Regions from separate parts of the Arthrobacter glycogeni genome, predicted to be linked through region 1. Evidence: riboswitches for the same ligand, from Rfam matches in the RefSeq annotation. Region 1 holds a riboswitch; the other holds the start of a gene.

What was found. Region 1 has a riboswitch for cyclic di-AMP ahead of ACX80G_RS07960 (C40 family peptidase). Riboswitches for the same ligand answer to the same signal wherever they lie in the genome.
Region 2: linked by a shared signal. The riboswitch ahead of ACX80G_RS02105 (NlpC/P60 family protein) and the one ahead of ACX80G_RS07960 (C40 family peptidase) in region 1 are both predicted to bind cyclic di-AMP.

What each region holds. Positions count from the first base shown of each region.
Region 1 is NZ_JBTNDV010000006.1:10,604-25,527, forward strand. Features, by position in the region: gene rnc (ribonuclease III) at 1-668, shown strand, start outside; gene mutM (bifunctional DNA-formamidopyrimidine glycosylase/DNA-(apurinic or apyrimidinic site) lyase) at 677-1,696, shown strand; gene ACX80G_RS07955 (Ig-like domain-containing protein) at 1,793-4,885, opposite strand; cyclic di-AMP (ydaO/yuaA leader) riboswitch at 5,600-5,760, shown strand; gene ACX80G_RS07960 (C40 family peptidase) at 5,767-6,663, shown strand; gene ACX80G_RS07965 (hypothetical protein) at 6,835-7,512, opposite strand; gene ACX80G_RS07970 (hypothetical protein) at 7,512-7,949, opposite strand; gene ACX80G_RS07975 (DinB family protein) at 8,108-8,662, shown strand; gene ACX80G_RS07980 (NAD-dependent epimerase/dehydratase family protein) at 8,783-9,751, opposite strand; gene ACX80G_RS07985 (alpha/beta fold hydrolase) at 9,748-12,411, opposite strand; gene ACX80G_RS07990 (3-oxoacyl-ACP synthase III) at 12,405-13,427, opposite strand; gene smc (chromosome segregation protein SMC) at 13,667-14,924, shown strand, end outside.
Region 2 is NZ_JBTNDV010000001.1:449,685-464,608, reverse strand. Features, by position in the region: gene ACX80G_RS02145 (helicase-associated domain-containing protein) at 1-134, opposite strand, end outside; gene ACX80G_RS02140 (hypothetical protein) at 207-470, opposite strand; gene ACX80G_RS02135 (cold-shock protein) at 654-1,037, shown strand; gene ACX80G_RS02130 (DUF3027 domain-containing protein) at 1,046-1,537, shown strand; gene ACX80G_RS02125 (MFS transporter) at 1,586-2,863, shown strand; gene serC (phosphoserine transaminase) at 2,880-4,004, opposite strand; gene ACX80G_RS02115 (iron-dependent transcriptional repressor DtxR) at 4,252-4,959, shown strand; cyclic di-AMP (ydaO/yuaA leader) riboswitch at 5,098-5,271, shown strand; gene ACX80G_RS02110 (M23 family metallopeptidase) at 5,274-6,077, shown strand; cyclic di-AMP (ydaO/yuaA leader) riboswitch at 6,202-6,366, shown strand; gene ACX80G_RS02105 (NlpC/P60 family protein) at 6,372-7,247, shown strand; gene ACX80G_RS02100 (NlpC/P60 family protein) at 7,278-8,156, shown strand; gene ACX80G_RS02095 (HNH endonuclease) at 8,387-8,887, shown strand; gene mobA (NTP transferase domain-containing protein) at 8,884-9,831, shown strand; gene ACX80G_RS02085 (molybdopterin molybdotransferase MoeA) at 9,843-11,177, shown strand; gene ACX80G_RS02080 (FdhF/YdeP family oxidoreductase) at 11,273-13,594, opposite strand; gene fdhD (formate dehydrogenase accessory sulfurtransferase FdhD) at 13,659-14,498, shown strand; gene ACX80G_RS02070 (LLM class flavin-dependent oxidoreductase) at 14,528-14,924, shown strand, end outside.

The DNA.
Region 1 (14,924 bases):
ACTCTGTGCTGGGACTGGCGGTGACCGATGCGCTGTACCGCGATAATCCCGACCTGTCCGAGGGCGACCTCGCCAAGCGCCGGTCCGCGGTCGTCAGCACCCGCGCGCTCGCCGGTATTGCTCGCGAGCTCGAACTTGGCCAGCACGTCCTGCTCGGGCAGGGGGAGAAGCTGACCGACGGTAAAAACAAGGCCTCAATCCTCGCCGACACCATGGAAGCCGTCATCGGGGCCACCTACCTGAGTAACGGTATTGAAGTGGCGCGGGCCATGGTGATGCGGCTGGTGGCTCCTCTCCTCGGCAGCGCAGCGGCGATGGGCGCCGGCACCGACTGGAAGACCAGCATCCAGGAGATCGCCGCCGCACGACGGCTCGGCGTCATCGACTACAAGGTCACCGGCACCGGGCCCGACCACGCCCGCACCTTCGAGGCTCTGCTCACGGTGGGCGGTCTGCCGTACGGCTCAGGATCCGGTCCGTCGAAAAAGGAAGCCGAGCAGGAAGCGGCAGCAGCGTCATGGAAGATGCTGCGGGTGATGGCCGCAGAGCCCAAGTCGTCCGCCTACTCGGTGTCTGTACCTGCCGCTGCCACCCCGGCTCATGACCATGCCGCTTCTGAGCTTGCCGATCCTGGTGCTGCCGCCGCGGCGTCGACTGAGTCAGCCTAACTTTCCCGATGCCTGAACTTCCCGAGGTCGAGGTGGTGCGCCGTGGCCTCGCCCGCTGGGTGTTGGGGCGAACCATCGACGACGTCGACATCCTCGATCTCCGGTCCATCCGCCGTCACGGGCTCGGCGCCGACGACTTCAGCGGCAACCTGGTGGGGGCCCGGGTCCTCGACGTGGTGCGCCGCGGAAAATTTCTGTGGATGCCGTTGGCTGCCCCGGCCGAGATAGTCAGCACTGGGTCGGCGTCGTCGGCGTCGTTGGCGCTGGCTGGTTCGTCCGCTGATGTCGCGCCCGTGGCCCTGATGGCTCACCTGGGGATGAGTGGGCAGTTGCTGGTCAAAGACGCTGGCTCGCCCGAGGAAAAGCACCTACGGGTCAGACTGACGCTGTCGGCGGCGGGGGGGCCGACTGGGCCTTTGCCGGGGGAACTGCGGTTTGTTGATCAACGCATCTTCGGTGGCCTCTTCGTGACGTCGATGGTGTCGACCGACGACGGACAGCCGGGTGGTCTTGGCGAGAGCCCCCTGCCGTTGATTCCGGCAGAGGCCTCCCACATTGCCCGCGACCCGCTCGATCCCGTGTTCTCCTTTGAAAGCTTCTTCGCGAAGCTGCGACGGCGCAAGACGGGTATCAAGCGGGCGCTCCTCGACCAGGGTCTGATCTCCGGGATCGGCAACATCTACGCCGACGAAGCACTCTGGGCCGCGAAGGTGCATTACGCGCGCCCGACCGACTCCATGAGACGCGCCGACGCGTCGCGGTTAGTTGACGCCTGCCGCGACGTCATGGTCCGGGCGCTTGCGGCCGGCGGCACCAGCTTTGACTCGCTCTACGTGAACGTCAACGGCAGCTCCGGATACTTCGAGCGTTCGCTGAACGCCTACGGCCGGGAGGGCGAACCGTGCAGCCGCTGCGCCGGTGATCCGTTGTTCCAGGGGGTCGCGCTGATGCGTCGTGAGATGTTTATGAACCGTTCGTCATTCACCTGCCCCCGGTGTCAGCCGAAACCCCGGAACGGCCGTTGGTAAATTCGGAAAGGGCTGGTGGCGCCGACGCGACAAAGCGGCTCCGATTCAGGCAGGCTTACTGATCGGGGCCGCTTTCGTCGACTTACTGGGAGCGTGTCATGGGCCGGTGGTGAAGTTCCATGTCGTAGTGAGCAACGGATTGCCCACGATGTCGCGCAGTGCCGTGGTGCTGCCGGTCAGGGTGACTCGGTAGCTGGTGTTGGCTGTCAGGGTTGCCGATGGGTTGAGCGTGGCGACACGGGTAGTGGTGTTGTAGGACACTACAGCTGTGACGGCTGCTCCGGCTGAGGTCCGAAGGGCAACGGTGGCGCCGCTGACTCCAGTGACGGCCTCACTGAATGTTGCGGTGATGTTACCGGTCCTGCTCACTGCCGTTGCGTTGATGCCCGGAGTCCTTCCTGTCACCGTTGGAGCGGGACCGGTGGTGAACGACCAGCTCTGGGTGGCCAGGGGATTTCCTGCAGCGTCCCGGATAGCGGTGGCTCCTCCGGTGAGGGTCGCCGTGTAGCGCGTGTCCGAAGCCAGAGTAGCCGTGGGATTGAGCGTCGCGACGCGGGTCGTGGCGTTGTAGGACACTGTCGCGGCGACGGTTGTCCCCGCAGCATTCCGGAGCGCAAACGTCGTTCCACTGATTCCTGCGACTGACTCGCTCAGCGTGGCAGTGATGTTTCCCGTCGTGCTCACTGCCGTTGCGTTGATGCCCGGTGTCCGTCCTGTCACCGACGGGGCGGGACCGGTGGTGAACGCCCAGCTCTGGGTGGCCAGGGGATTGCCGGCAGCATCCCGGATGCCGGTGGCTCCGCCGGTCAGAGCAACGGTATAGCGCGTGTCCGACACCAGGGTTGCCGTGGGATCCAGGGTTGCGACGCGGGTGGTGGCGTTGTAGGACACCGTGGCGGCGGTTACTGTTCCGGCGGCGTTTCTCAGGGCGAAGGTTGTCCCGCTGACGCCTTGGACGGCCTCACTAAAGGTCGCCGTAACATTCCCTGAAGTACTGACGCCGGTGGCGCCGGTGAGAGGGCTGCGGGAGGTGGCGGTTGGGGCGGTGGTGTCGGGCGCGGCTCCGGTGGTGAAGGACCAGGACGTGGTGGCCAAAGGATTGTTGGCGGTGTCTCGGATGCTGGTTGTGCTTCCGGTCAGGGTAGCCGTGTAATTGGTGTTCGCTGCCAGGGTCGCCGTGGGATCCAGGGTCGCGACCCGGGTGGTGGCGTTGTAGGACACCGTGGCGGCGGTTGCTGTTCCGGCGGCGTTTCTCAGGGTGAAGGTTGTCCCGCTGACGCCTTGGACGGCTTCGCTGAAGGTCGCCGTCATGTTCCCTGTGGTGCTGACGCCGGTGGCGCCGGTAAGGGGGCTGCGGGAGGTGACGGTCGGGAGGGTTGTGTCAGTAGTGATGAAGGCCCACGTGCTGCCAGCGAATTGGTTTCCGGAAAGGTCCGCGATGGTGTTCTTGAGTGAGACGGTGTAGCGGGTGCTGCCCGCCAGAGGGTTGGTGGGATCCAGGACCGCCTGGTTGGTGGCGGTGTCGAAGGTAACGGTCGACGGCACGATGGCGCCCGCAGGATCCTGAAGGATGAACGTTGATGCATCAACGTTTCTGACCGGTTCGGAGAATCTGACGGAGATCGTGTTGAGCATGGGGACCCCGCTGGCGTTACTTGAAGGCGATTGCGCGCTGAGGGTTGGTGCAATGGTGTCAGCCGGGCCAATGGTCCAGGTCCGGGTGGCCTGGGTTCCGACGTTACCCGCGGGATCGGTGGCGCGGACGTTGAAAGTGTAAGTCCCGTTGAGCTGTGGGTCGTAGCTCTTTGGTGAGGCACAGGTTGGATCCCAGTCGGGGTTGCTTGGCACCAGCTGGCATTCGAAGCTGACACTTGGCTCCGGGGACGTGAAGTTCACGGTTGGGGTGGTGTCGGCGGTCGGGTTGGACGGGAAAGGCGCCACAATAGCGACGGGCGGAGCGACCGTGTCCAATTTGAAGGTGAGCGTTCCCGAGATGAGATATTGGGGAATCGTGGGATCAACCGGTTCACCCGTTGCTGGGTCCACTGTGTATTCGGGATTGGGTGTTCGGGCCTGGACCCTGTGGGTACCGGATGTGAGGGCTGTGTCCAGGAGAACCGAGTATGCGCCAGCGGTGGTGGTGGTCGTTGCAGCTGGAGCCGTGGCGCCATCCACTAGCAACTCCACCGTCGCTTCGCTGACGCCGACGCCCGGTACGGTTCCGGTGAGGGTCGGCCTGGTCACATTGGTGATGTTGTCTGTGCCTGATTTTCCACTGTCGCTCGCCGGCGCGAGGTCGGGGGTCGAAGGGGCGGCGTCGGCACCGTTGAAGATCAGGCCTTGGACGGTGAAGGTGTTGACGGTAAGGGTGTTGACGCCGGGACCGCCGGCGTCCGGGCCGTCCACCCGCACGAAGTTGTTTCCGGTCGGTGCACCGGTGACGGCGCGTGCTGTGTTGATGTCGCCAAGCGTTCCTGGCGCTGCGCCAACTTGCTTCAGGAAGGTCGATGTCGTGCTGTCTGAGTTGTCGCCCAGGAAGGCTTGCCCGACGCTGGCCCAATCGCAGGGCTGCTGGGGTGTGGGTGCGCAGACTCCGGCGTCAATGGTTTGCTTGATGCGTCCGGCCGTTGCCACCTTCGGGTCTTGCTCGGCGACGAACGTGTTGACACCGTAGGGGTGCGTAATGGTGTAGCTGGCGCCTGGCTGGAGGTCCTCGACGATGAACCGAAGCCGGCCGAAGCCCATCTGCTCGCCAGCCGTTACGACACCGTTCAGGTGGGCACCTTCCAGTGCCGCTTCGTAGAGCCCAAGCTTTCCGCCGGATGCCCCTGCGTTGAACCAGAACGCTTCTTCCGGAAAATTATCGGGGTAGGACGCCGGGGAGTTTGGGTCCGGCGGTTCAGCCAGGCAACCAGCTCCGGCCATGTAGCACAGCTGAAGTTTGACGTTGCCGTCTGAATACCAGGTGGGAAATCCATTCTGGGGGTCGACCGGGCTCATGCCCGCCGTCGCAGCCAACGCAGGCACGGCAGCCAAAGGGGCCATGGATGCGGCCAGCAGGGAGGCAACAGTCACGGTGGCGAACCGGCGCAGGAAAGTCTTCCGACGGCCCTGCCCTGCACCTCGGTGCAGACCGGGTTCATCCCCAGTATTCCCTGTCTGCCAACCCCGAGCGGTTTTGCTGTTCACTGCCGACATGATGATTCCCCTTACTGGTTCCGGTGCTCCCGGCTACGCCGTGAAGTCACTGCAGGCTGCCATTAGTTCTGGCGCCTCCAATGTTGACGAACCAACCATGGGAAAACCTTGCCCGGGACCATCAATTCGGGGCCATGCGGGCGGGACGCACCGCCCGCATAATTACCACTAAATGGCCTCACGCCGAAACACAGTGACCCTCAGTGAACGAGGAAGCGCGGCTCCGGTGAGGTCGGCATCCGATTCTCGTCCTGACACCACTGGATGACTTGTCCTCCACCCAGGAGACTTACCCACTTAATACATGTCGCCGTCCGGCAGCACCTGCGGGCAGGTAACCATTAGGTATGGATACCGTGAGGACATTTCAAAAGCTTGGCGGCATAGCATGCCGGAGGGAACCTTCCCGTGCCGGGCTCGGTAGGGTCAATTTCCGGGCCGCACTGCTTGTAGCGCCGCGCGAACTGATGGCGGCTCTGGCCGGAAAACGCAATGACTGGCAGCGAAATGTAACCCGGGGAGTAATCCGGATCATCGATCCGCGCACGCAATCCATCATCGAGGCGGTCGCCCGTCGCCGCCACCGGGGGCACACAACGGCACACTGGCTCCGTGACCTAAATGTGACAAAACCTCATAGCGATAGGTACAGTAGACGGCACGCTCTGTTCCGTTCAACTCAGCGTCCTCCCGACAGATTGCCTAATTCTGCCGCTGCCGCGAGGTCCGTTCGCATACATCCGGCAGAAGCGGGGGAACCAGTAGTGGTCGTCGTAAGACGGCCTAGGGGTAAAGGTGCGGTATCGCACCCGGGTGGCTCCCATCCGAATCCGACAGCTAACTTCGCAGGCACTGGGAGAGGCAACATCATCATGTCCAAGAACCGTTATATCGCGCGCCACCGTGCAACCCCGCCAAGCGCCATGCAGACCGTATCCAAGGCAGTCAGCTCACATGCCGGCTCCATCGGCCGTCCGGCAGCGGTTGTCGTCGCCGCATCAGGTCTGATGTTGAGCGCCGGGCTGCCAGCTAACGCTGCAGGCGAAGTCGACGTCCAGGCCGCGCCGGCATCTGTCGCCCAGGCCTCCAGCGCACCAGCCCCCGGAGCCTCCACTCACACGGTTCAGCCCGGAGATACTCTCGGCAGCATTGCCGGCACCTACGGCGTCAGCGTTGAGTCGATTTTCGCCGCCAACGGGCTCGGCTGGGACTCGGTCATCTTCCCAGGCGACGTCATCTCGCTGACCGGCAACACTGGCCAGTCAAGCCAGTTAGCACCAGTAGCAGCACCGGCGCCAGCTTCAGCAGCAGCGCCAGCCCCGGCGATCCAGGTAGCTGCACCGGCGGCCCCCGCTGAGACCAGCACGCTGGGTATCACCACCGCCTCGGAGGACATCCAGCCAATCGGTGCGGCGTCCACCGGCGGACAGGTATCGAGCGCAGGTATCGCCGGAACGGCCCAGTCAATGATCGGCGCACCGTACGTCTACGGTGGCACCAGCTCAACCGCTGGCTGGGACTGCTCAGGCTTCGTGCAGTGGGTCTACGCCCAGCACGGCATCGATCTGCCCCGCACCAGCCAGGCACAGATGGGTGCGCTGACCCCCACCAGCAACCCTCAGCCAGGTGACCTCGTCGTCCAGAACGGCGGCGGACACATCGGCATCTATATCGGTGACGGCCAGATGGTCAGCGCACTGAACCCAAGCCAGGGAACCCTGGTCCACGCGGTCAGCGCTATGCCACTGGTTGGGTACTACACGCTCTAAACCTTCCATACCGTCGCGGCGGTCTGGAGAAGTACCATGAAGGCGCCACCGGAAACATCCGGTGGCGCCTTTGTGCTTCGTCTGTGAATCGGTCACCCGTGGTTAAATGACACCAGTTCGTACGGCACTCTCGACGTCACTTGCGCATGCGAAATCTTCTTGCTGCTCTTGTCATAGGGTCACGCTTGCTCCGTCGGAGAGACTCGCTGCGTCGTACCAGCGAAGAACCCGCAATGCCCTAAGGGTGTTCCACCGACTCGATGTACCATCGGGTTCTTCGAATCGAAAGTGGACCGCCCCGGGGTGAGGGTTTTCCAGCAGCCAATGTCCATTTGACTGACGCTTGGTACGAACTTGATCGACTGCCTCAACCAGCCTCGGATCGGCCGGTCCGCCGCGGAGAGCGAAGTAGCTCGTCGCTTTGAGCAGGTCGTAGTGCCAGCGTGGAGGGTAAGAGAACTGGAGCCATCGAGGGTTCACTACCTCGCCTGTGCGCAACGACCGGAACAGACCGCGTCGAAGCAGAAATTCCTCGCCCCCGTGGCGAGCCCGCCTGACCTCGTCGGATCCACCGGTGCGTCGCTCCCACCTCAGTAAAGCGTCAATTACGTCAAGAGTACTGGCGAACGATCCCGGCGCCGAACGCGACTCGGCCCAGCAGTTCCAGCCTCCGTCAGGCAGTTGGTCGGCCACGAGCCGCTTGACCACCGGATCGATGTTGATGCCAAGGTAGGTACCGATCAGGACAACGCCGGCGTTGATGCAGCAGTCGACTTCCCCGGCGAAGAAAGGCAACCCGTCATACTCCCACCGGCAGTTGCGGTCGACCAACTGTGCCGTCTCTAGCATCACCGCACTGTCCGGCGGTACGCCAAGTGGCACAGATCGAGCAGCACGGGGTAGGTAGCGATCCATGGTTGCTCAGGGTGCTCACCTGGCGTCTCGGTCTGGTCTGTGGTGGGCGACGGGAACGGCGGCGGTGGCTTGCCGGCAGCCAAGGCCCGCGCGGTACTCTCGGCGAACGCAGCGGTATTAGGAAAGCATGCCCCGTCCGCCCATTGTCCGTCGGGCGCCCGCAGCGCGAGCAGCCTAGCGCCCCACCCTTCGTGCTCCACCCTCGCCCGCACAGCTACCACCTCATCCCGCAGGGCGTCGAGGAGGTCGCGTAGCACCTGCCAACGGATCGCTGGATCGCCCTGCAGCAGCCACCGCACCACCGGGTCGTCCACAGCCATCGGCGGCGTCCGAGGAACGTAGGGAACGTACTTCTTCAGCGAAGTCTCCACTGTCGCACTGTAATTGAAGGCAATGGCGCAGTAAAGAGGCATAGGGATCGGATATCCACCCCCACGCCAGAATGGTCTCGTCCCGCGCCAGCGTGGACGATAGCCGCGGCTCTGCCTTCGTGCTTTCCGGTCAGACGGCTCACCGGTAGGGTGAATCAATGACACAGGCGGCTGGCGACGGTGCAGGAGCAAACAACGGCGTGCGGCGGGGAATTACCGAGCCCGCCCACCAGGGTGACGAGTCGACCACCACCCTGGGCTTCCTCCAACGTCAACGCGATCTGGTCGCCTGGAAGGTCGGGGACGTCGACGACGACGCCCTACGCTCCGTCGCGACCCCCACCGGGCTCACCCCGCACGGCCTGGTACGTCATCTCGAGAATGTTGAACGGTCCTGGCTAAGGGACGTCTTCGCGGGGGAGCAAGGTCTTACCTACGACTGGTCCGACGCCGATCCGGACGGCGAATTCCACGTCGCCCCCGATATTTCGATGCAGCGGCTCCTTCAGGACTATTCAGCCGAATCGGGCCGCTGCGACGCCGTCGTCCGGGCCGCCCCTTCGTTGGATGCAAGGTCCTCCCGCGACGACTACACACTCCGGTGGATCCTGCAGCACCTGATCGAGGAGACTGCACGCCACCTCGGCCACCTTGATGTATTGCGGGAACAAGCGGACGGCGCAGTCGGTGAAGAGCCAATGATCAGGGACTAACGAGCCAGGGAACAACGAGCCAGTGACTAACGAGCCCGGAATTATCGGGCCAGACATGAGCAAACCGCGGACCGACGAGCCAGACATCAATAAACCAGGAATCTGACGGGGAGGCGCCAGCTAGCCCTGGTAGTGCCGGGCGAGCCGGGCCAAACCCTCATCGATCGACACGGCCGGCGTCCACGCCAGCAACTCTCGGGTCCGGCGCTGATCAAACCAGTGGGCGGTGGACAGCTGTTCGGCAAGGAACCGGGTCATCGGTGGTTCGCTCTCAAGGCCGCGCCGCTGCCACACCAGCTCCACCAACGATCCAGCCACCCGCGCCGCCCGACCCGGAACCGTCCAACGCGGCGGCTGCACCCCGCCAGCCCGGCAGATCCCCGCAATCAGCTCGCCGATGGGCCGCGGCTCACCGTTGGTGACCACCACCGCCTGCCCCGCCAACCGGTCCATGCCGTAAAGCGCTGCGGCTATCGCTGCTGCGGCATTGTCTACATAGGTGGTATCCACCAGGGCCGTCCCGCCATCCAGCAACGGTAGACGCCCCGCACGGGCACGCTCAATCACTCGCTCCACCAACTGGGTATCCCCAGGACCCCACACGATGTGGGGTCGGACAGCTGCAACCCGGAAATCCTCGCTGTCGGCCGCCAGGGCGAGCAGTTCGGCCCTTCCCTTGGTCTGGGCGTAATGACCCCGCACCAAGCCCGGCGTCGCGCTCGTGGCACTTTGTCCGACCAGCGCCGCTCCGACATGCGCCACGGACGGGGAGGAAATGAGGACGAAGTCCCGGATCCCGGCGGATCTAGCAGCGGAGAGCAGCAGCCGGGTCCCCTCCACATTGACTGTTTCGAAATCCGCTGCAGCACCGGCAAATGACACCTTGGCCGCGAGATGTACCACCGCATCCATGCCCCGCACCGCCCGCCGGATCGCCTCCGGATCGGTAACCGATCCCAGCCAATCATCGACGCCGGCCAACCCCGACGGCCGACGCTGAAACGTCCGTAGCTCATGCCCCTGGGATCGGAGTAGATCCGCTGTCACCCTGCCCAGCATCCCGCTGGCACCGGTGACGAGAACCCTCACAGCGAGCCGATCTTCCCGCCGGCGAGCACCCTAGCCGCCCATGCGGCGACCCGGGTCCTGTCGATTTTCGCGTTGTGCCGGATGTCCGTTGGCAGCAACGGAACAGCCAGCACCGCCGACAGCTCAACTCCGGCGGACTGTGCTGCCGTGCGCGCACCGGTGGCAAGGGACTCCGGCGCCAGCCCTGACGTGGTGGCCGGCGGCACAGTCTCGACGACGGCGACTACCACCTGCGTACCGGCCGGCCCAACACCGACCACCGCCGCCAGCCCGACGGCGTCGACCGTTTCGAGCGCCTGCTCAACCCCCACCGGGGTGACAACGCCGGTTGGCGCGGTGATGATGTGGGGGAGCCTGCCCTCGACCCAGAGCTTGCCGTCACAGTCGAAATGGCCCACGTCTCCGGTCCGGTGCCAGCCGCCCGTCCGTGAGCTATCACTCTGGGTGATCCACAACCGGTGATAGCGCTCTTTCACATGTGGGGCGCTGATCAGAATCTCGCCGGTGACCCCGGCATCGGTGGTCGGGTCGCCGTCGGCGGTACCCGCCTGGTTGAGGGGACTGACGGTGATCTGCGCACCCGAGACGGCTCTGCCGACGCAGACCCCGTTCCCCGCGCCGATCACCCTCCCGGCTGCCGCATCGGCTTCGGCCGAAAGGATCATCCCGAGGTCGATGTCGGTGACGGGCAACGCTTCGGTCATCCCGTAGGGCGTGTGCAGCGACGCCTTGGGAAGGACGCCAAACAGTTCGGTCAGCAACCGTGACGGCACGGGAGCCCCTGCCGACAGCAGCAGTGACACGCCGGCCAGTGCGTCTCGATGAGCGGCAGTCAGCTCGCTCCGGGTGGCGAGAATGTTCCTGAGCGCCGCTGGGGACGCAAACACTGCGGTGGCGCTGATCGCGGCGACGGCGTCGGCAAGGGCCGCCGCGGACAGGGTCTTCGGTTTGGTGACGTCCATGTCGGGAGTGATCGACGTCGTTCCCAGTGCCGGACCGAGCAGCGCGAACGGAGCGAAACCGGCTACCAGCCCAGCGCCGGGGCGGATACCAAAGGTTTGGGCGACGGTATCCCGCATCGCGGCCAACCGTCGATGCGTGTATACGACGCCCTTCGCGGGCCCGGTCGAACCGGAGGTGAAGAGGATGGCGGCGTCAGCGTCGGGATCGAATGCGTCGGGGTCGAATGCGTCGGGATCCAGCTCGTCAGCAGCGGAAGCCCCGGTTGTGCCAGAAGCAGCAGGAGCCCCAGCCCCGCTGACACGGAGCTCCGCGAGCGAGTACTCCACCCCCAGGACCCTCCGCTTGGCTGCTGGCATCGCGGCCACACTGATACGGCGTCCCGGCCAACCGAACAGTTTCGCAGCGGTCAACGCCAGGTCAATGCCGATGAGGAAGTCGGGAACCGTGCCCCGGACCGCTTTGCTCAGTCCCTTTCGACCCAGGCCGGCATCGGCGACGATGATCACCGCCCCAATCCGCAGGCAGGCGTACAGCAGCACGGTGAGCTCAACCCCCGGCGGCACCATGAGACTGATTCGGCTACCCCGGCTGACACCAATGCTCCGTAGCGCGGTCGCAAGGGACTGCACCTCATCCTCGAGCCCCCGCCAGGACAGCGACCGGCCGATGCGGCCGTCGGAGCCCATGTCGGCAACCGCCAACTGGTCCGCGTCGGGCCCCTGTGCACGCTGAATCAGTTCGTGTTCAAGTGGGGTGAACGACGACGACGGACCGGCCTCAGGAGCCAGCGCCGCAGTGCCACCCAGCCATCCGAACAATGGCGTCGCGATATCCCGATCCTCGCCCACCAGATGGCCAGCACCCTCAAACCGGTGAATGTCGGCGTGCGGCAGGCGTGCTGCGAGGTCGTTGAGGTAGGTGTCGGAGAAAATCGGATCTTCGGGGCCCCACAGCATCAACGCGGGCACATCGAGGGTCCGAATGCCTTCAGCGATGCTCCGAAGCGCCGGATAGCTGGGATGCGACGGGTCGGCAGGGATGTCAGCAACAAAATCCGCGATGCCCTGACGCCGGGCGGCACCACGGTACGGCAGCAGAAACGCTTTCCGCACCTCTTGGGGCAGCGACGGACGGGCCAGGGCGTGCGTAACGTCAAGAAAGGCCGTCGTGTCCTTGGTGCCCCACCGGTGAACCAGCGGGTGCAGTGCCAGTCGAAGCGCAGCGGGAATCTGCCGGTCGGGATCCTGGTGGATCGCCGTGTTCGTGAGCACGACTCCGGACACCAGGTCCCTGCGCCGGTCGGCGAAGCCGAGACTGACCACACCGCCCCAATCGTGACCCACTGTGATGACCGGTGTGGTGAGTCCCATCGAATCGACGAAGTCAACCAGGTCAGTCACGCGGTCAGCGAGCCTGCGGAACCGTCCGGTCCGTTCGGAAAGCCCCATGTTCAGCTGGTCGACGGCGATCACCCGCCACCCGTGTTCAACACCCGCGGCGAGGACGGTCCTCCACAGGTAGGACCAGGTGGGGTTGCCGTGCACACACAGCAGAGTCCCGCGGGCTGGCCTGGTCAGCTCAGACCCATTATCTAGATAATGCCAGCTATTGGTGGTTCCCGCAGGGTCTATTGCGGCGGTGGAAGGGACGTCTCGGTAGGCCGGCCACGACGGGTCGACGCCGGGAAGTGCTACCACGCAATCTCCAGCATTGCGGTATTCAGCCCTGAACCAACGCCCATGCAGAGCACCCGGTCGCCCGACGTGAGCGTCTGCGCCTCGGCTGCGAGGGTCATTGGCAGGGAAGCAGGACCAACATTGCCCCATTTCTGGAAGGTCATCGGCACCCGGGAAGGATCAAGATCAATCGCCTCGACGATGGCGTTCGTGTGGGTGCTGCTCACCTGATGGGTGATGTAGCGGTCCATCGACGTCCAGTCCCACTCCTGTTGTGCTTCTTTCCAGGCGTCGACGACCAGCTCGAGGCCGCCGTCGAGCAATCCCTGAGCATCTGTATACATGCCGTCCATGCCGCCGATGCACAGTTCGTGGTGCTCGGTTCCAGCACGTGCCACTCCACCCAACACACGGTGGGCGCCCGGGTGGGCGTCGGCTGGCCCCAGCACTGCGGCGGCTGCCCCCGATCCGAGGGTGAGGGTGGCGAACTCCTGCAGAAAGCTGGCCCTGGTGGCGTCCGGCTGGTTGAGTCGGCGCAGCGTAGCCTCCTGGGTGGCCTGGGAATCTTCACCATTGACCACCATCGCGTACTGGATCTGCCCGGCCTCGATCATGTTCGCGGCCAGGGTGATGCCGTTGACGAACCCGAGGCAGGCGTTGGCGACGTCGAAGTTCATCGCCGATGACGGCAGCCCCAGCCCGTTGTGGATCTTCACGGCAACCGATGGTTCAAGGTTGGTGCGCGTGACCGAGGTGTTGATCAGGAGGCCGATCTGTGAGGCACCAATGCCCGAGGAAGCGAGGGCTTTCGCGCCCGCCTCGATGGCGGCGTCGTCAAACCGGGTGCCCGGAGCCCACCACCGGCGTTCAGTGATGCCAGCAACCCGCTGAAGCAGTCCGCTGGAGAGTCGGAGGCGCTTGAGCGCCGGTGCCAGAACACGGTCGAACTCGTTGGAGGTGACGATGACCGGAGCCTCAACGCTTTCCACGCCAAGCAGCGCTGTGTTGTGGTGTCGGAAGTTGAAATTGCCGGTCAAATTTCCTGCCTTGTCGACTGGTCAGTGCGCCTCGGTAACCTGCGCTGGATGGCCTCTGGGGCACGTGGACGCAAAAACGAATCTGACGATTCGTTATAAAGCCTACTTCCTTTCTCTTTCTCCAGCCCGCGGTGACGCCTAATTACGCGGTGCGTGAACCCACGCAATGCTGCTGAACAGAGCCTCAACGCAGTAGATTAGGGGAAAACCCATCACCTTCTGGAGACCTAAGAGATCCCGTGCATCTGAAAAGTCTAACCGTGCGCGGCTTCAAGTCCTTCGCGTCCGCGACGACGTTCGACTTCGAGCCGGGTGTCACCGCTGTGGTGGGACCCAACGGATCAGGTAAATCCAATGTGGTGGACGCCCTGGCGTGGGTGATGGGCGAGCAGGGTGCCAAAACGCTCCGCGGCGGCAAGATGGAGGACGTCATCTTCGCCGGAACGTCGGGCCGGGCGCCCCTCGGCAGAGCCCAGGTTTCGCTGACCATCGACAACGCCGACGGCGCCCTCCCAATCGAGTACGCCGAAGTGACCATTTCCCGGACCCTGTTCCGCACCGGTGGCTCGGAGTACGCGATCAACGGCAGCACCTGCCGGCTCCTTGACATTCAGGAGCTGCTCTCGGATTCCGGGCTCGGTCGGGAAATGCACGTGATCGTCGGGCAGGGCCAGCTGGACAAGGTGCTGCACGCCACCCCCGAGGACCGCCGCGGGTTCATCGAGGAGGCAGCAGGAATCCTCAAGCACCGGCGACGCCGCGAAAAGACCGTGCGGAAACTTGACGCCATGCAGGCGAATCTCACCCGCCTGACCGACCTGACCGGTGAAATTCGCCGTCAGCTCACCCCGCTGGGAAAACAGGCCGACGTCGCCCGCCGTGCCAAGACCGTCCAGTTCGATGTCAGGGACGCCCGGGCACGGCTTATGGCCGACGACCTGATGCAGCTGATGAATTCCTTCGAGCGCGACGTGGCCGACGAGACTGCCCTGAAGGAACGCCGCGCCGACGTCGAGAAACTCCTCGCCGCCGGACGGTCCCGGCAGGCCGACCTTGAACGGTTCGCCGCCGAGGCAACCCCCCAACTCAACGCAGCCCGCGACACGTGGTACCAGCTCGCCAACACCCGCGAACGGTTCAGGTCGCTGGGCAGCCTCGCTGAGGAGCGTCGGCGGCTCCTTGGGGAGAGCGCCGACGACGACGGCGCCCCCCGGGCCGGCGGCAGGACCCCCGACGAGCTGGACCAGCAGGCGGCCCGCGCCCGTTCTGAGGAAGCTGCGCTGCGGGACCACGTTGAGGAACGCAGCGAAGCGCTCGAGACGGCTGTCGAACTGCGCGGCGACGCCGAGGAGGCCGCGGCGGTCGAGGATCACCGGCTCACCGCGGTGCTTCGCGCTGCGGCGGACCGGCGCGAGGGACTGGCCAAGCTCACCGGCCAGGTGGGCGCCGCTCGGTCACGGGTGGAGTCGGCCGGGGCCGAACTGGGCCGGCTTCGTG
Region 2 (14,924 bases), on a different contig from region 1:
GAGGCGCGGGCGGAGAGCGCAGCGAAATCGGGGACTGGCGGGAGGATGAGATCCGGGCGCGCCGTGAGAAGGTCACGGAGCCGGGCGTCGCTGCGTGCAGCCAGATCGGTGGCTAGATCGCGGATAGCGGACATTATGACAACGTTACCCCGTCTGCAGGCGAGGGCCCCGGGCAGTTCTCCCGGAAGTACCTGGGATAGGGGCGGCTAGGCCCGTTTGCGGGCCCAGATTCCGGAGATCACCAGCAGCATCATGAGGATGAAAGCAACAGGGAGGCATACGTAGGCGCCAGCGACGAAGCCAGGCCACACAGTGCCCTCCAGGAAAGCGGTGACCAGCACAGCGGCCAGGCACAGCAGCCCGACGGCGGCCAGCACCACTGCGGTCACCATCAGGGCGAGCCGCGGGAGATTCCGCCCCGGGGCGCGGGAACCGTGGTCTGGGAGAGGGTGTGGGGAGGTATTTGCCATAACGCTAACAGCGTACACAGCGCGGCCCCTTCACCGAGCACACTGCCGCAGGGGATATTCTTAGGAGCTAGAGACTTCTCCGACGAGACGCCGGCCGCCGCACGAGCCATGGCACCGGATCCATCCAAGGATCGGCGCAGGTATCAGGTGTCCGTTGCAGCACCGACAGAACGAGGTAATGACGTGCCTATTGGCAAGGTCAAGTGGTTTGACGCTGAAAAGGGCTTTGGTTTCCTGGCTACCGACGACGGCCAGGAGGTCTTCCTGCATGCCTCGGCGCTACCCGCCGGCGTAACCGAGGTGAAGGTCGGCACCAAGCTGGAGTTTGGCGTCGCCGACGGGCGCAAGGGGCAGCAGGCGCTCTCCGCCCGCATCCTTGAGGCCCCGGCGTCGGTAGCGAAGGCATCCCGCAAGAGCGCCGATGACATGGCGGTTATCACCGAAGATCTGATCAAGTTGCTCGATGACGTCTCCAACGGCTTGCGACGCGGCAGGTACCCTGACAAGTCGCACGCCGGCAAGGTGGCAGCTGTCCTCCGCGCGGTTGCCGACGACCTGGACGCGTAGGCGCCACCGTGGACTCAGACCTGGAAATCATTGCGCATACGCCGGACGACCGATTGACCGGTGACCCCTCAGCTGATGCCCCCTCGGCTAACGTCGAGGCCAGCGGGAAAGCCGCAGCCGTTCCGGCTAAGCGCCGCGCGCCCCGGAAGCCCTCCAAGCCCGACGCCGTCCTGGCCGACGCAGTGGAGTTCGCGCGGAACGGTCTCAGTCAGGTGGCAGAGCCCGGGCAGCTCGGCGCCCATGTGGGTGCCTACCCTGACGCCGAACGGGTGGTCACCCACCGGTTCGAAGCCCATCTACCCGGCTATGGCGGCTGGCACTGGTTCGCTACCCTGGCCCGGGTACCACGCGGTAAGGAACCTACTATCTCCGAGGTGGGCCTGCTTCCGTCGGAAACCTCTCTGCTCTCACCACCCTGGGTTCCCTGGGCGGAACGGGTGCGGCCGGAGGATTCCGCCCAGGACGAATCGGTTTCCACCGGCGCCGCCGGAGGCGAATAGCCAGTTGGCCCACGGTAGGCGTGGAGCGCTACGGGCGGCACGCAGCTAATGGCAATGTTCCGCTCGCTACACATCCATAATTACCGGGTCTGGTTCTTCGGAGCCTTGGTCTCCAATATTGGCACCTGGATGCAACGGACCGCCCAGGACTGGCTGGTGTATGACATCCTCACCGACCAGGATGCAGCGGCCATGGGCATTGTGATGGCGCTGCAGCTTGGGCCGCAGCTCCTCGTCGCCCCCTGGGCCGGCCTGATTGCCGATTCGGTGGATCGGCGCAAACTGCTCATCATCACCCAATTGTCCATGGCCGCGCTCGGCGTTGGGCTGGGCCTTCTGGTGGTGCTCGGGGTTGCCGAGCTGTGGCACGTCTACGCGTTCGCCCTCGCCCTCGGGTTCGTGTCGGCCGTTGACGCGCCAGCCCGCCAGACCTTCGTCTCGGAACTGGTCCGCGACGACTACCTGCCCAACGCCGTCGCACTGAATAGTGCCTCCTTCAACGGGGCGCGGATGGTTGGCCCCGCGGTCGCGGGGCTGCTGACCGTAGCGGTTGGCCCCGGCTGGGTGTTCTTGATCAACGCCCTGACCTTCGGCGCCATGATCTTCGTGCTGATGACTATCAGACGCTCCGAGCTGCGGGTCCTGGAAAAGTCTCCGCCGGGAAAGGGCCGGATCCGTGAAGGCTTCCGATACGTGCGCAACCGGCCGGACCTGATGATGGTGATGCTCGCCATCTTCATCGTGGGAACGTTCGGACTCAACTTCGCCGTCTTTATCGCGGCGATGGCCCGCACCGAATTCGACAGTGGTGCCGGCGTGTTCGGGGTCCTGTCCTCGGTGATGGCAGTCGGGTCAGTGGCCGGGGCGCTGCTCTCCGCACGGCGCAGCAAGCCGAGGCTGCGGTTCATCTACGGCGCGGCAGCAGCGTTCGGCGTCGCCTGCGCCGCGGCGGCCCTGGCACCTACCGTCTGGCTGTTCGGTCTCGCCCTGGTTCCTGTCGGCCTATTCGCGCTCACCCTCCTGACCAGCGCCAACGCCTACGTCCAGACCACCACGGAACAGGTGATGCGCGGCCGGGTGATGGCCCTGTACTTCGCCATCTTCCTTGGCGGCACCCCACTCGGCGCGCCGATCGTCGGCCTGGTCTCCAACACCTTCGGCCCGCGGTGGAGCCTCGCCGTCGCAGCAGCGGCGGGACTTATCGCTGCGCTGGCCGGGATGATCTGGGCCTGGCGGGCCCACCACCTGCGACTTCGCTTCGACGGGTCACCCCGCCGCCGGCTGCGGATCGTGACCGATTTTGGGGACCCGGTCACCGATCCATGACGCTCTTCGACGATGGTCAGCCGCCGACGACGTGATCAATACACGTCAGCAGCGCTGATACGTCGTCCGGTTCGATCGAGACGAACGTGGCGATGCGCAACTGGTTGCGGCCCAGCTTCCGGTACGGTTCGACGTCGACAATGCCGTTGTTTCGCAGCACCTTCGCCAGCAGTGCTGCATCGACCGATTCGTCGAAATCAATTGTCGTAATGACATTGGAGCGGTCCTCGACGCGGGTCACGAAGGGGGTTGCGACGTCGGACGCTTCGGCCCACTGGTAGACCCTGCCCGCTGACTCGGCGGTCCGGGCGGCGGCGAACCCGAGCCCGCCGCTGGCGTTCAGCCATTCGACCTGGGCGTTGAGGGTCACCAGGGTGGCCAGCGACGGGGTGTTGTAGGTCTGGTTCAGGAGCGAATTGCCGATGGCTGTCTTGAGGTTCAGGAAGTCGGGGATCCACCGGTCGCTCGCGGCGATCCGGTCCGCGCGTTCCAGCGCCGCGGGGGAGAACATCCCCAGCCACAGTCCGCCGTCGGATCCGAAGTTCTTCTGCGGTGCGAAGTAGTAGACATCGGAGGCGTTCACATCAACGTCCAGCCCGCCCGCGGCTGAGGTTGCGTCGATGAGGACCAGCGCGTCCGGCGCGGCTCCGTCCACCCGGTGGACTGGGGCTGCGACACCAGTGGACGTCTCGTTTTGTGGCCAGGCGTAGACGTCAACGCCGGCTTCCGCCTGCGGGGTCGGCCGGGTTCCCGCCGCCGAGGTGATCACCGACGACGCTTCAAGGAACGGCGTCCGATCAGTAGCTGAGGCGAATTTCGACCCGAATTCGCCGAAGGACAGGTGCTGGGCTTTTTTGTCGATCAAGCCAAAGGAGGCTGCATCCCAGAACGCAGTCGCCCCGCCGACGCCCAGGATCACTTCGTAGCCATCCGGTGCGCTGAACAGCTGGGTCAGGCCAGCCCGGATCGACCCAACCAGATGACGCACCGGCGCCTGGCGGTGTGACGTGCCCAGCAGGGTGTGCCCGGCCTGGGCGAGTGCTTCCAATTGCTCGGTGCGAACCTTCGAGGGCCCAGCGCCGAAGCGCCCGTCAGCGGGGAGGAGCCCAGCGGGGATCGTATGGTCCGGGGAAATGCTCATGGTTCCTCCAAGGGATAAGCGCGCAACTTAGAACGGGTTTCATTCTGCCGCACTGCCTGGCTCCCGCGGCATTTATGACCAGGCAACGGGGGTGTGCGTGGTGGCGGCTGGTTGCCGCGGTCAGCAGGAAATAGGTTAACCTTGGGAGGCGGAGAACTCACGTTCGACGCTGGCGTTACGTGCCGCGCTCGCACCGCGAACCCTGCCCGCTGTTCCAACCCGCACCAGTGCCAAGGAGCTGAACCGCATGACGGACCTCATCGATACCACTGAGATGTACCTGCGGACCATCCTGGAACTGGAGGAGGAGAACATTGTCGCCCTCCGCGCCCGGATCGCCGAACGGCTCCGCCACTCAGGTCCAACCGTTTCACAGACCATCGGGCGGATGGAGCGTGACGGGCTGGTGGTGGTCTCGGGCGACCGCCACCTTGAATTCACTGATCTGGGCCGACGCCGCGCCATCGGTGTCATGCGTAAACACCGCCTCGCTGAACGACTGCTTTCCGATGTGATCGGCCTCGATTGGGCGTACGTTCACGAAGAGGCATGCCGCTGGGAGCACGTGATGAGCGAACGGGTCGAACAGCGCCTGTACGAGCTGCTGGGAAAGCCCACCGAGTCGCCCTACGGCAACCCCATCCCCGGGCTGGAGGCACTCGGTGGACCGCCGACCGAGAACTTCACCGCCGGTGTACGCAGTCTTCTGGCGGTGATGGGAACGAATCCGCTGGGATCGGTGGTCACCCTCGTCCGCCTGGCCGAGCCCATCCAGGTGGATCCCGAGCTGCTGTCGCAGCTTGATGAGGGCGGATTGCGGCCGGGAACGGTTATCAGCGTGCAAACCGTCGGCGATTATGTGTCGGTCCGGGTTGAGGGGATCGAGGGAGCTCTCGAACTACCGCCCGAGGTCGCCGCGCACGTCTTCGTCTCGGTCAGCGAAACGGCACTTTAGGGCGGTAAAGCGCGGTGTAGCCGCAAGTTATCCACAGGAAAAGATAACGAACGTATCTCTTTTGCTTCTGGTCGCGCATAGTGGAAAACTGGCGTTGATACATCAGCGTTACCTGATCCGCACGCCTAACCCTGTCAGCGGATCGGGATGCTCATCACCCGTGACAGGGGCGGAGGACCCATCAACGGCGGCTAATCTGCCGCCTTAGGGTGAAGCTCAGATCCGCTGCCGCTCCGACGGAACAGATCAGGGCCGAGTTCTTTCCCGACTCGAATCCGACAGCTAACTTCGCAGGCATAGACGAAAGGGACCCTTTGTCGAAGCACAACGCTTCGGGACGCCGCCGTGCCGCCGCCGCGGTACCCGCCGCGCGTCCCCGAGACGCCCAGCGACTTGAACGACGACGTCGTGCCGTCCGCGTCCGGAACGACCTCTCACTGACCGGGATGAGCCAGAAGGTCGCGATCGCCGCTGCCGCCTCGGGTCTGGTGCTCACCATCGCACTACCCACTACCGCGGCATCCAGTCCCGCCGAGGGTGTGGCTGCCGCCACCCGCGAGACCGTCTCCACCGTCGAAGCAGCAGTCGCCCCCCGCGATATCACGGTTCCTGACGCCGCGCTGGTCGATTTCGGCCGCACCGCACTGCAGAGTACGTTCGACGCCGACGCCAAGCTCAGCGAGATCATGACCGCGGCAGGATCCGCCGCGGTGCCCGCCTCGGCCGGGGGTTCCCTGTCAGCGCCGATGAGGGATCTAGTCGTCACCTCACCCTTCGGCTACCGGGTTAGCCCGATCACCGGCATGAGCGGTGAGCTCCATTCCGGCCAGGACTTCAGCAGCTCTTGCGGCACCGAAGTTTTCGCCGCAGCGGCCGGCACCGTCTCCTTCACCGGGTGGCACCCCTACGGCGGAGGGAACCGCGTGGTGATTGATCACGGCAACGGGCTCGAATCCACCTACAACCACCTCTCCCTCAGCAGCGTCAAAGAGGGGCAGAAAGTTGGCCGTGGCGAGGTAGTTGCACAGAGCGGCAGTACCGGCGCCTCAACCGGTTGCCACCTGCACTTCGAAGTAGTGGTTGACGGACAGACGGTCGACCCGATGGGCTGGCTGTAACCAAGGACACACCGTTCCGTGACCGGAATGTGACATTGCTCTCGATCTGCTGTACCGTCAACCCCGTGCCAAAATCTCACAGGTTCGGCACTCCCGAGCAGATCGCCTAGCTCTGCCACTGCCCGGGGTCCGTTCGCACAATTCGCATGGCAGAGGCGGGGGAACCAATTAGTGGATTTCGCGAGAAATCCTTGGGGTTAAGTTGCGTACTTCCAGCAGGAAATCATGTGACCGGGTGACTCCCATCCGAATCCGACAGCTCACCCCGCAGGCAATTGGGAGAGGCAATCAAACGTGTCAACCAGCTCTTCTCCGGGCCGCCACCGGGCCGCCCGCCCGCATAACGGCCCCTTGACAGTCATTTCGACCGCCGTCTCGTCAAATGCTGGATCAGTAGGTCGCCAGGCCGCCGTCATTGTCGCAGCGTCAGGACTCGTCCTGACCGCCGGACTGCCAGCACACGGTATTGGCGAGTCGGAGCGTGTTGTCCTCTCCACCCCCCTCAACTCCGTATCGGTCACCGCCGACGCTGTTAGCGCCGCTGCCGCCGCCGACATCACCTTCGAGCGCACCGCCGTTACCGCAACGCCCGCCGTGGTGGAAGCTGCACCAGTAGTCGAATCCGCACCAGTAGCGGAAGCTGCACCAGTCGTCCGGGCCCGTGCCCAGGCCGTCGTCGACCCAATAGCCGAGGCTGCTGCTCCAGTTGCCGTTGTGGCGCTCGCTGTGCAGGAAGCACCCCCCGCTGCCGAAGCGCCAGCAGCGGCGCCCACGGCCCCCGCGCCCGCACCAGTCGCAGCACCGGTCACAGCTCCTCCAGCCCCCGCTCCAAAGCCGGAGGTCGTTGAAGCTTCCGCAAATGGAGCCGGCGCGGCTCTTGTGGCCAGTGCCTACTCGCAGATCGGCGCAGTGCAAGATTGCACAGTTCTGGTTGAAGTGGCTTTGCGGTCGATTGGTAAAACCGTTGGGGACCTCGGGCCCGAGCAGTTCTACGCATACGGCGACGTGGTCGGTTCACCTCAGCCGGGGGACCTGGTCATCCGCCCGGGACACGTTGCCATCTATGTCGGTAATGGGCAGGTCATCAGTAGCGGAATGAACGGCGTCAATGCGACCATCCTGCATCCGCTCTCCGACCTCGCCGGCTCCAGTTTTGTCCGCGTCCGCTAGAGCTCGAGAATCAAACCAGAGAGTTTCACAATGACTACACATGCAGCTACTGCACGGCACCGTGCCGACAAGCGCCACGACACCAGCTTCTCGACCTTGGCCAAGGCAGTAACCGAAAACGCCGGTGGCGTCGGCCGTCAGGCAGCTGTGATCGTCGCAGCATCCGGCCTCGTTCTGGCGGGTGGTGTGTCGGCCAACGCCGCCGACCTCCCGCTCGAGTCAGTTGAACGGGTGGCCCTCACCTCGGCTCTGGAGATTCAGGCGGCTCCAGCCGTGGTCGAGGCTCCGGCCGACGCAGAGATTGCCTTCAACCGCACTCCGGTCAAGGCGGTAGCAGCACCAGTCGTCGTCGAGGCACCAGCGGTCACCGCACAGGTCGAGACCGTCGTCGAGATCGACGAAGCCCCCGTCGTGGTTCCGGGCGCCGAGGTCGCAGACGCCGAGGTCGCAGACGTTGAGCCGGTAACTGTTGCACCCGCGGTAGAGGTCGAGCAGGCCGCGCCGGACCAGACGGCGCCAGCCCAGGCCGCGCCGGCCCAGACGGCGCCAGTAGCCAAGAAAGCCCCGGCCGTTTCCTCAGGGGTGGCAGCCACCATCGCCGCCGCAGCGCAGGGACAGCTCGGGGTCACCCAGGACTGCACCCGCCTCGTCAGCAATGCGCTCGCTGCCGCTGGCATCAACTTTCATGGCTGGCCAGCCGGTTACCTGTCGCTCGGACGCACCGTCAGCGCTGGCGAGGCCATCCCAGGCGACCTAATCTACTATGCAGATGGTGGCGCCGGAGTGGCCCATATCGCCGTCTACATCGGTGGTGGACAGGCCGTACACGGCGGATTCAACGGCAACCAGACAGTCGTCGCACCAGCCGACCTCGGCTCAGGCCCCGTCTTCATCCGCGTCGGCGGCTAAGGCACACAACCCTGTACGCAGGAAGACCCGGGGATTTCGATTCCCGGGTCTTCCTGCGTACCATCCCCGTGCTGTCCCAAGGTCGTCTTCCGACGACACGCGCTAAGCCGGGCCGCCGGATTAGCAAACCGGGCATCCGTCGAACTACCCTTACTCTCAATAAGTCAGTTGTCGTCCTGCTCTCCCGGACCACAGGGACGCAGGCCCGAAGTCGGCAAAGAGGAATGTGCATGCGCACTCTCGTTCTGAACGCTGGGTATGAGCCATTGGCGGTAGTGACCTTCCGCCGGGCGCTGGTCCTTGTGCTGGCCGGAAAGGCGAGCGTGGTCGCGGAAGGGGAGGACCCGGTGGTGGGACCCACCGACGTCCTGGGCCGCCCCTCGGTTATCCTGCTGAACCGCTACGTAAAGATCCCGTACCGCCACAGCGTGGTGGTGACCCGCCGGGGAGTGTTGCGGCGCGACAACCACCTGTGCGCCTACTGCGGGAAGAGCGCTTCAACTATTGATCATGTGTTCCCACGCTCCCGCGGCGGAGCATCCAGTTGGGAGAACCTCGTGGCATGCTGCCTCCGGTGTAACAATGACAAGAGTGACAAGACCCTCACCTCGCTCGGCTGGCACCTGCGTATAACCCCGCAACCACCGCGCGGCGCTTCGTGGCAGTTCCGCGAAATTGAGAAGCCAGCACCGCAGTGGAGCGCATTCCTCCGGGCGGAGTCCGCCGCTTGAATTCAACACCCCTCGACTTCAACGCCGTAGTGCTGTCCGGGGGCAGGTCGTCGCGCCTCGGCGGTGTCTCGAAGGCACATCTGCACCGTGGAGGACGCACTCTCCTCAGTCTCACATGTGATGCAGTCGCCGCTGCACACCGCACGATCGTGGTGGGTCCCGACCGTGACGACGGACTGCCGGGGGACCCCGTGGCGGGCTCGATGGCGCAGGACTGCGAGTTCATCCGCGAATCCCCTCCCTTCGGTGGGCCAGCAGCAGCCCTGGCCGCCGCCGTCGACCACTTACTTGAGGACACCACGCCGTGGGTGCTGGTTCTCGCCTGCGACATGCCGCGCATCGCGCAGGCCATCCCGGTGCTGTTGGCAGCGGCAGCAGAGTGTCCTGAGTCCTCAGTAGTCGCTCACGACGGCGGCCGGGACCAGCCGCTGGCTGCGCTGTACCGACTGGGGAGCCTCCGCACCGCCGTGATGGCAGCCCAAACCAGCGGTGGAGCCCAGAATCTGTCGATGAAGGCACTCCTTGCTAGGGTGCAATGGAGAACAATTGACGTTCCGCCGGGAAGCACAGCGGATGTCGACACCTGGGCTGACGCCCAATCACTCGGTGTCTCAGGCACGGCACCGACCGAAACCTCAGGAGCAGCGATGAAAAAGCAGGATCAGATCCTTCAGGAATGGAGCGCCCAGCTCATCGAGGCTTTGGAGCTTGAGGGCACCACGATCGACATCGATGCCATCCTGTCCCTCGCCGGGGACGCAGCGCACTCAATTGTTCGGCCCGCCGCGCCGCTGACCACCTTCATTGCGGGCTACGCCGCGGGACTTGCGGTGGGCAGCCAGCAGGCGAGCGAGCGTGTGGCCATGGAATCGGCCATTGAGGCTGCCCGTAGGCAGTGCCCCACCGGCGATGCGGCTGCGTCAACGTCGTCGGACGCCTCGTGAACGAAGCCCCGATGAACGAGTCCGAGACCGGGGAAACGCCCCTGAACGACGCGGGGCAAAGCGAAAGCCCACACAACGAGAGCCGCCCTGAGGCGAGCCCCACCGGGCGGAACCTTGGCTGGGGAGCGGCGCGCCGGGCAGCTTATGATGCGGGATCTCCTCTGGCGAACCAGACCGTCCCCCTCTCCGACGCCCTGGGGCAGACGCTGGCAGAGCCGGTCCGGGCGCTGCAGGCCATCCCGCACTACGCGTCGTCGGCAATGGACGGGTGGGCGGTCAGCGGCAACCCGCCCTGGCAACTGGTCAGCCCCGCCCCGAAGGAAGGGCATCCCTGGCCGCGCGCCACACCACATCGCGACTCAGGCGCCCGGCCGCTGGCCACCGGGGAGGCAACGTTCATCCTCACCGGGGGAGTAGTACCTGACGGAGCCACAGGGATCCTGCGGATGGAACACGGCGCGGCGCGGGGTGCTGTCCTGGACCGCAACGACAGCGCTCGCCCCGACGAGCCGCGGCCGCAGGAACACATTCGCCCGGCCGGTGAAGAGGCATCCGAAGGAAGCGAAACCATCCCGGCGAACGTGACCTTAAACCCAGCGCAGATCGCGCTTGCCGCGGTCTCCGGTTACGACACGCTTCCAGTGCTGCGCGCCCCCCGCGTATCACTGCTGCTCACGGGGGACGAGGTGATCGAGGCGGGTCTGCCCGAGCCTGGGCAGGTCCGTGACACGTTCGGGCCGCAACTCCCCGGCCTGGTTCAGATGATGGGTGGGCATGTCGACACGTCCGGCCGTGCCAAGGACGACCTCGACGACGTCGTCGCCGCCATCAGTGCTGAGGCCATGGACGAGCTATCCCTGGCCCGGGCTTCCGGGGATGTCCTGATCACCACGGGCGGAACAGGCGGTTCGTCGGCTGATCACATCCGGCGTGCGTTGGAAACACTTGAGGCTGAGTTCATCATTGACGGCGTGGCCATGCGTCCCGGACACCCCACGCTCCTTGCCAGGCTCCCGGATGGGCGGTTCCTGGTTGGACTGCCGGGCAACCCGCTGGCAGCGATGATGGCCATGTTCACCGTCGTCGGGCCCTTGCTGGCGGGATTGCGCGGCGCTCCGTTCCCCGAGACCGAGGAAACGACGGTGGGGGAAGATTTCGATGAGCTCCCTGGGCGGAGCCGGTTGGTGCCGTACCGACTGGAATCCGGCAGGGCTGTTGCCGCAACACATCAGCGTTCGGGTATGCTCCGCGGCCTTGCCGCCGCGAGCGGAGTGATGGTGGTGCCAGCCCAGGGATGTGTAGCCGGAGACCGCCTACAAGCCCTGATGCTTCCCTGGATCAGGTAGCACTGGGTCGCGAACACGGCTTTGGTTCGCACCTACAGAAGCCCCCGTTCGCATGAACGGGGGCTTCTGTAGGTCTAGCTCAGATCGTGTTTAGCTCAGGCGATCTTTTCGAGCCGGATGATGACCGACTTGGAGGTCGGCGTTCCGCTGACGTCGGCTGTTGAATCCAACGGCACCAGGACGTTGGTTTCCGGGTAATACGCGGCGGCGCAGCCCCGCGGTGTGGGGTAGGTGACGGCCCTGAAGTTCTCGGCCCGCCGTTCCACACCATCGGAGAACTGAGACACCAGATGCACTATTTCCCCTTCCGCGATCCCGGCGGCGGCCAGGTCGTCCTCGTGGACCAGTACCACTCGTCGTCCGCCGTGGATGCCGCGGTAACGGTCGTCCTTGCCGTAGATGGTGGTGTTGTACTGGTCGTGCGACCGCAGGGTCTGCAGCAGGAGCCTGCCCTCAGGGACCTTGGGGTACTCGAGGGTGTTGCCGGTGAATACTGCCTTGCCTGACGGAGTGGTGAACATCCTGCCGTCGCGGGGACCATTCGGCAGCACAAATCCGCCGGTTTCGATCCGCGTGTTGTAGTTCTCGAAACCCGGGATGACTGCTTCGATGTGGTTCCGGATCACCGAGTAGTCGGCCTGCGCCGCGACCCAGTCGAGCTGGGGAGCGTTGTCGCGGAACGGGCTTTCGGGTCGGGCGAACAACCGGTCACCGAGCTCGCACACGATCGAGATCTCCGAGCGCACGTCTGGTCCGGGGGGACGGAGCCGCCCCCGGGACGCATGCACCGCGCTCATCGAATCCTCGACCGTGACACGCTGGTCACCGCTCGCCTGGGTGTCCCTATCCGTCCGGCCCAGGGCCGGGAGGATCAGGGCACGGCGGCCGGTGATCAGGTGGGAACGGTTCATCTTCGTTGACACCTGGACCGTGAGGCGAGTGTTGCGGAGCGCCTTATCGGTGACGTCGGAGTCGGGGGTGGCTCGCACAAAGTTGCCGCCCATCGCCATGAAGACCTTAGCGCCGCCGTCGCGCATGGATCGGATGGCTGCAACGACATCGACGCCGTGCTTACGTGGCGAGGCGAAGTTGAAGTGGGAGTCCAGCGAGTCGTGGAAGCCGTCGGGCATGCGCTCGAAGATGCCCATGGTGCGGTCGCCCTGCACGTTGGAGTGGCCGCGCACCGGACAGACGCCGGCACCCGGCTTCCCGATGTTGCCCTGCAGCAGCAGGACGTTGACCACATCGCGCAGCGTCTTCACGGAGTGCTTGTGCTGGGTCAGGCCCATCGCCCAGCAGACCACGGTGCCGGGGGAGGCGATCATCCGGTCGCCCACCGAGGTGATCTGCGACTTGGGGATCCCGCTGGCTTCGACAATCTCGTCCCAGGAGACGTCCCGAAGTTCCTGCAGGTATTCCTCCAGGCCGGTGGTGTGTTCCTTGATGAACTGGTGGTCGAAGACCGCCCCGGTCTTTTCCTCCTGCTCCAGCAGATGCTTGCCGAGGCCCTGGAAGAGTGCCTGGTCCCCGCCGAGGCGGATCTGCAGGAAGTCGTCGGCCAACTGGGTGCCGCCGCCGAACTTGGTGCCAAGAATTCCGGAGATCTTTTGCGGGTTCTCGAAGCGCAGCAGCCCCGCTTCGGGCAGCGGGTTGATCGCGACGATCTGGCCGCCGTTCTTTTTGGCCTTCTCCAGCGAGGTGAGCATCCGGGGGTGATTGGTGCCCGGGTTTTGGCCGGCAACCAGGATGAGCGGGGCCTTGTCGACATCCTCAAGGGATACCGTCCCCTTGCCGATGCCGATGGTTTGGGTCAGCGCGGAGCCGGAGGACTCGTGGCACATGTTGGAGCAGTCAGGGAGGTTGTTGGTGCCGATACCGCGCACCATCAACTGGTACAGGAACGCTGCTTCGTTGGAGGTTCGTCCCGAGGTGTAGAACACTGCCTCGTTGGGGCTATCGAGTGCGGCGAGCTCCTCGACGATGATGTCGTATGCCGTGTCCCAGGACACTGGACGGTAATGGGTGCCGCCTTCATCGAGGAGCATCGGGTGGGTAATGCGACCCTGCTGGCCGAGCCAGTACTCGTCACGCTCGTTGAGTTCTTCGATTGAGTGCTTTTCGAAGAACGACGGCGTCACGGTGCGGCGGGTCGCTTCTTCGGCGACAGCCTTGGCGCCGTTTTCGCAGAACTCTGCAGTGTGTCGTTTGTCACCTTCGGGCCAGGCGCAGCCCATGCAGTCGAAACCTTCGGTCTGGTTGACTGACAGTAGCGTCTGCACGCTGCGCACCGGACCCATCTGATCCAGCGAAATTTTCAGAGAGTTGAGGACGGCGGGAAGACCCACCGCCTGCCTTTTCGGCTTGCCGACCTTAATTTCGGCTTCGTTGATTCCATCCTTGGGCGCACGAGTCGCCATTGCCATCACATCCTCGGGTCAGAAGTCCACTAGTCTCATCCTAGGACAAGGGTAGGAGTACAGATTGAAAAAGCGCGTAAGTCAGCGCCGCCAAATCACCAGATTCCGTGTTGGCGCACCGGAAAATGGGATCAGCCGTCGTGAGGATATTCTTGCCGGCGAGGAACCGTTGGAGATCCGATTGGGTTCCCGGTCCTTTTCAGTGACCATGCGCACCCCCGGGGATGACTTCGACCTGGTGGCTGGTTTCCTGGTGTCCGAGGGCATCATCTGGGAGCCCGGACAGCTGGTCAGCCTGCGGTACTGCGCGGGAGTGGATGACGCAGGGCAACAGACGTTCAACGTGGTCGAGTCCCAGCTCAGGCCCGATGTGGTGCTGCCGGATACCGCGATGGAACGTCACGTGTACACGTCAAGTTCCTGCGGGATCTGCGGCACAGCCTCAATCGATGCGGTGCGCAAGTCCTCCCGCTTTGACGTGCACGACGACGACGCCCAGGTTTCGCTTCCGGCGCTCGCCGGGTTGCCCGACCGGCTGCGCGAGTCGCAAAAACTGTTCGACTCGACCGGTGGCGTGCACGCGGCGGGACTGTTCACCCGGGACGGCGAATTGTTATGCCTTCGTGAGGACGTGGGCCGCCATAACGCCGTCGACAAGGTGGTGGGCTGGGCCCTGCGCGAAGGAATGCTGCCTTTGAAGGGGACCATCCTGCAGGTGTCGGGTCGCGCTTCGTTTGAACTGGTGCAGAAGGCTCAGCTCGCGGGGATCCCCGTGCTGTCGGCGGTCAGCGCGCCGTCGTCGTTGGCTGCCGACCTCGCCGAAGACACTGGCATCACCCTGGTGGGGTTCAGCCGCGGCACCTCACTGAACTGCTACACGCACCCGCAGCGGATCGCCGCCTAGACCAACCGACGTCAGGGGTTGCACGCACTATGGAACTTGGCATCTACAGCTTCGGCGACCTCCACCCCAACCCGGTGACGGGGGAACGGGTCTCGCCGCAGCAGCGGCTGGCCGACCTGCTGGAGCGGGCCCGGCTCGCCGATCAGGTGGGGCTTGACTATTTTGGGATCGGCGAGCATCACCGGTCCGACTACGCTGTCTCGTCGGTGGTGCCGGTACTCGCGGCCGCAGCGGCGCAGACCAGCACCATCCACCTCGGTTCAGCCGTCACCGTCCTGAGCACTGAGGACCCGGTGCGGGTCTACCAGCAGTTCGCTACCCTTGACCTGCTCTCGGGTGGGCGGGCCGAGCTGACCGCCGGGCGGGGATCCTTCATCGAGTCCTATCCCCTGTTCGGGGCCGAGCTCGGCGACTACGAGGAGCTGT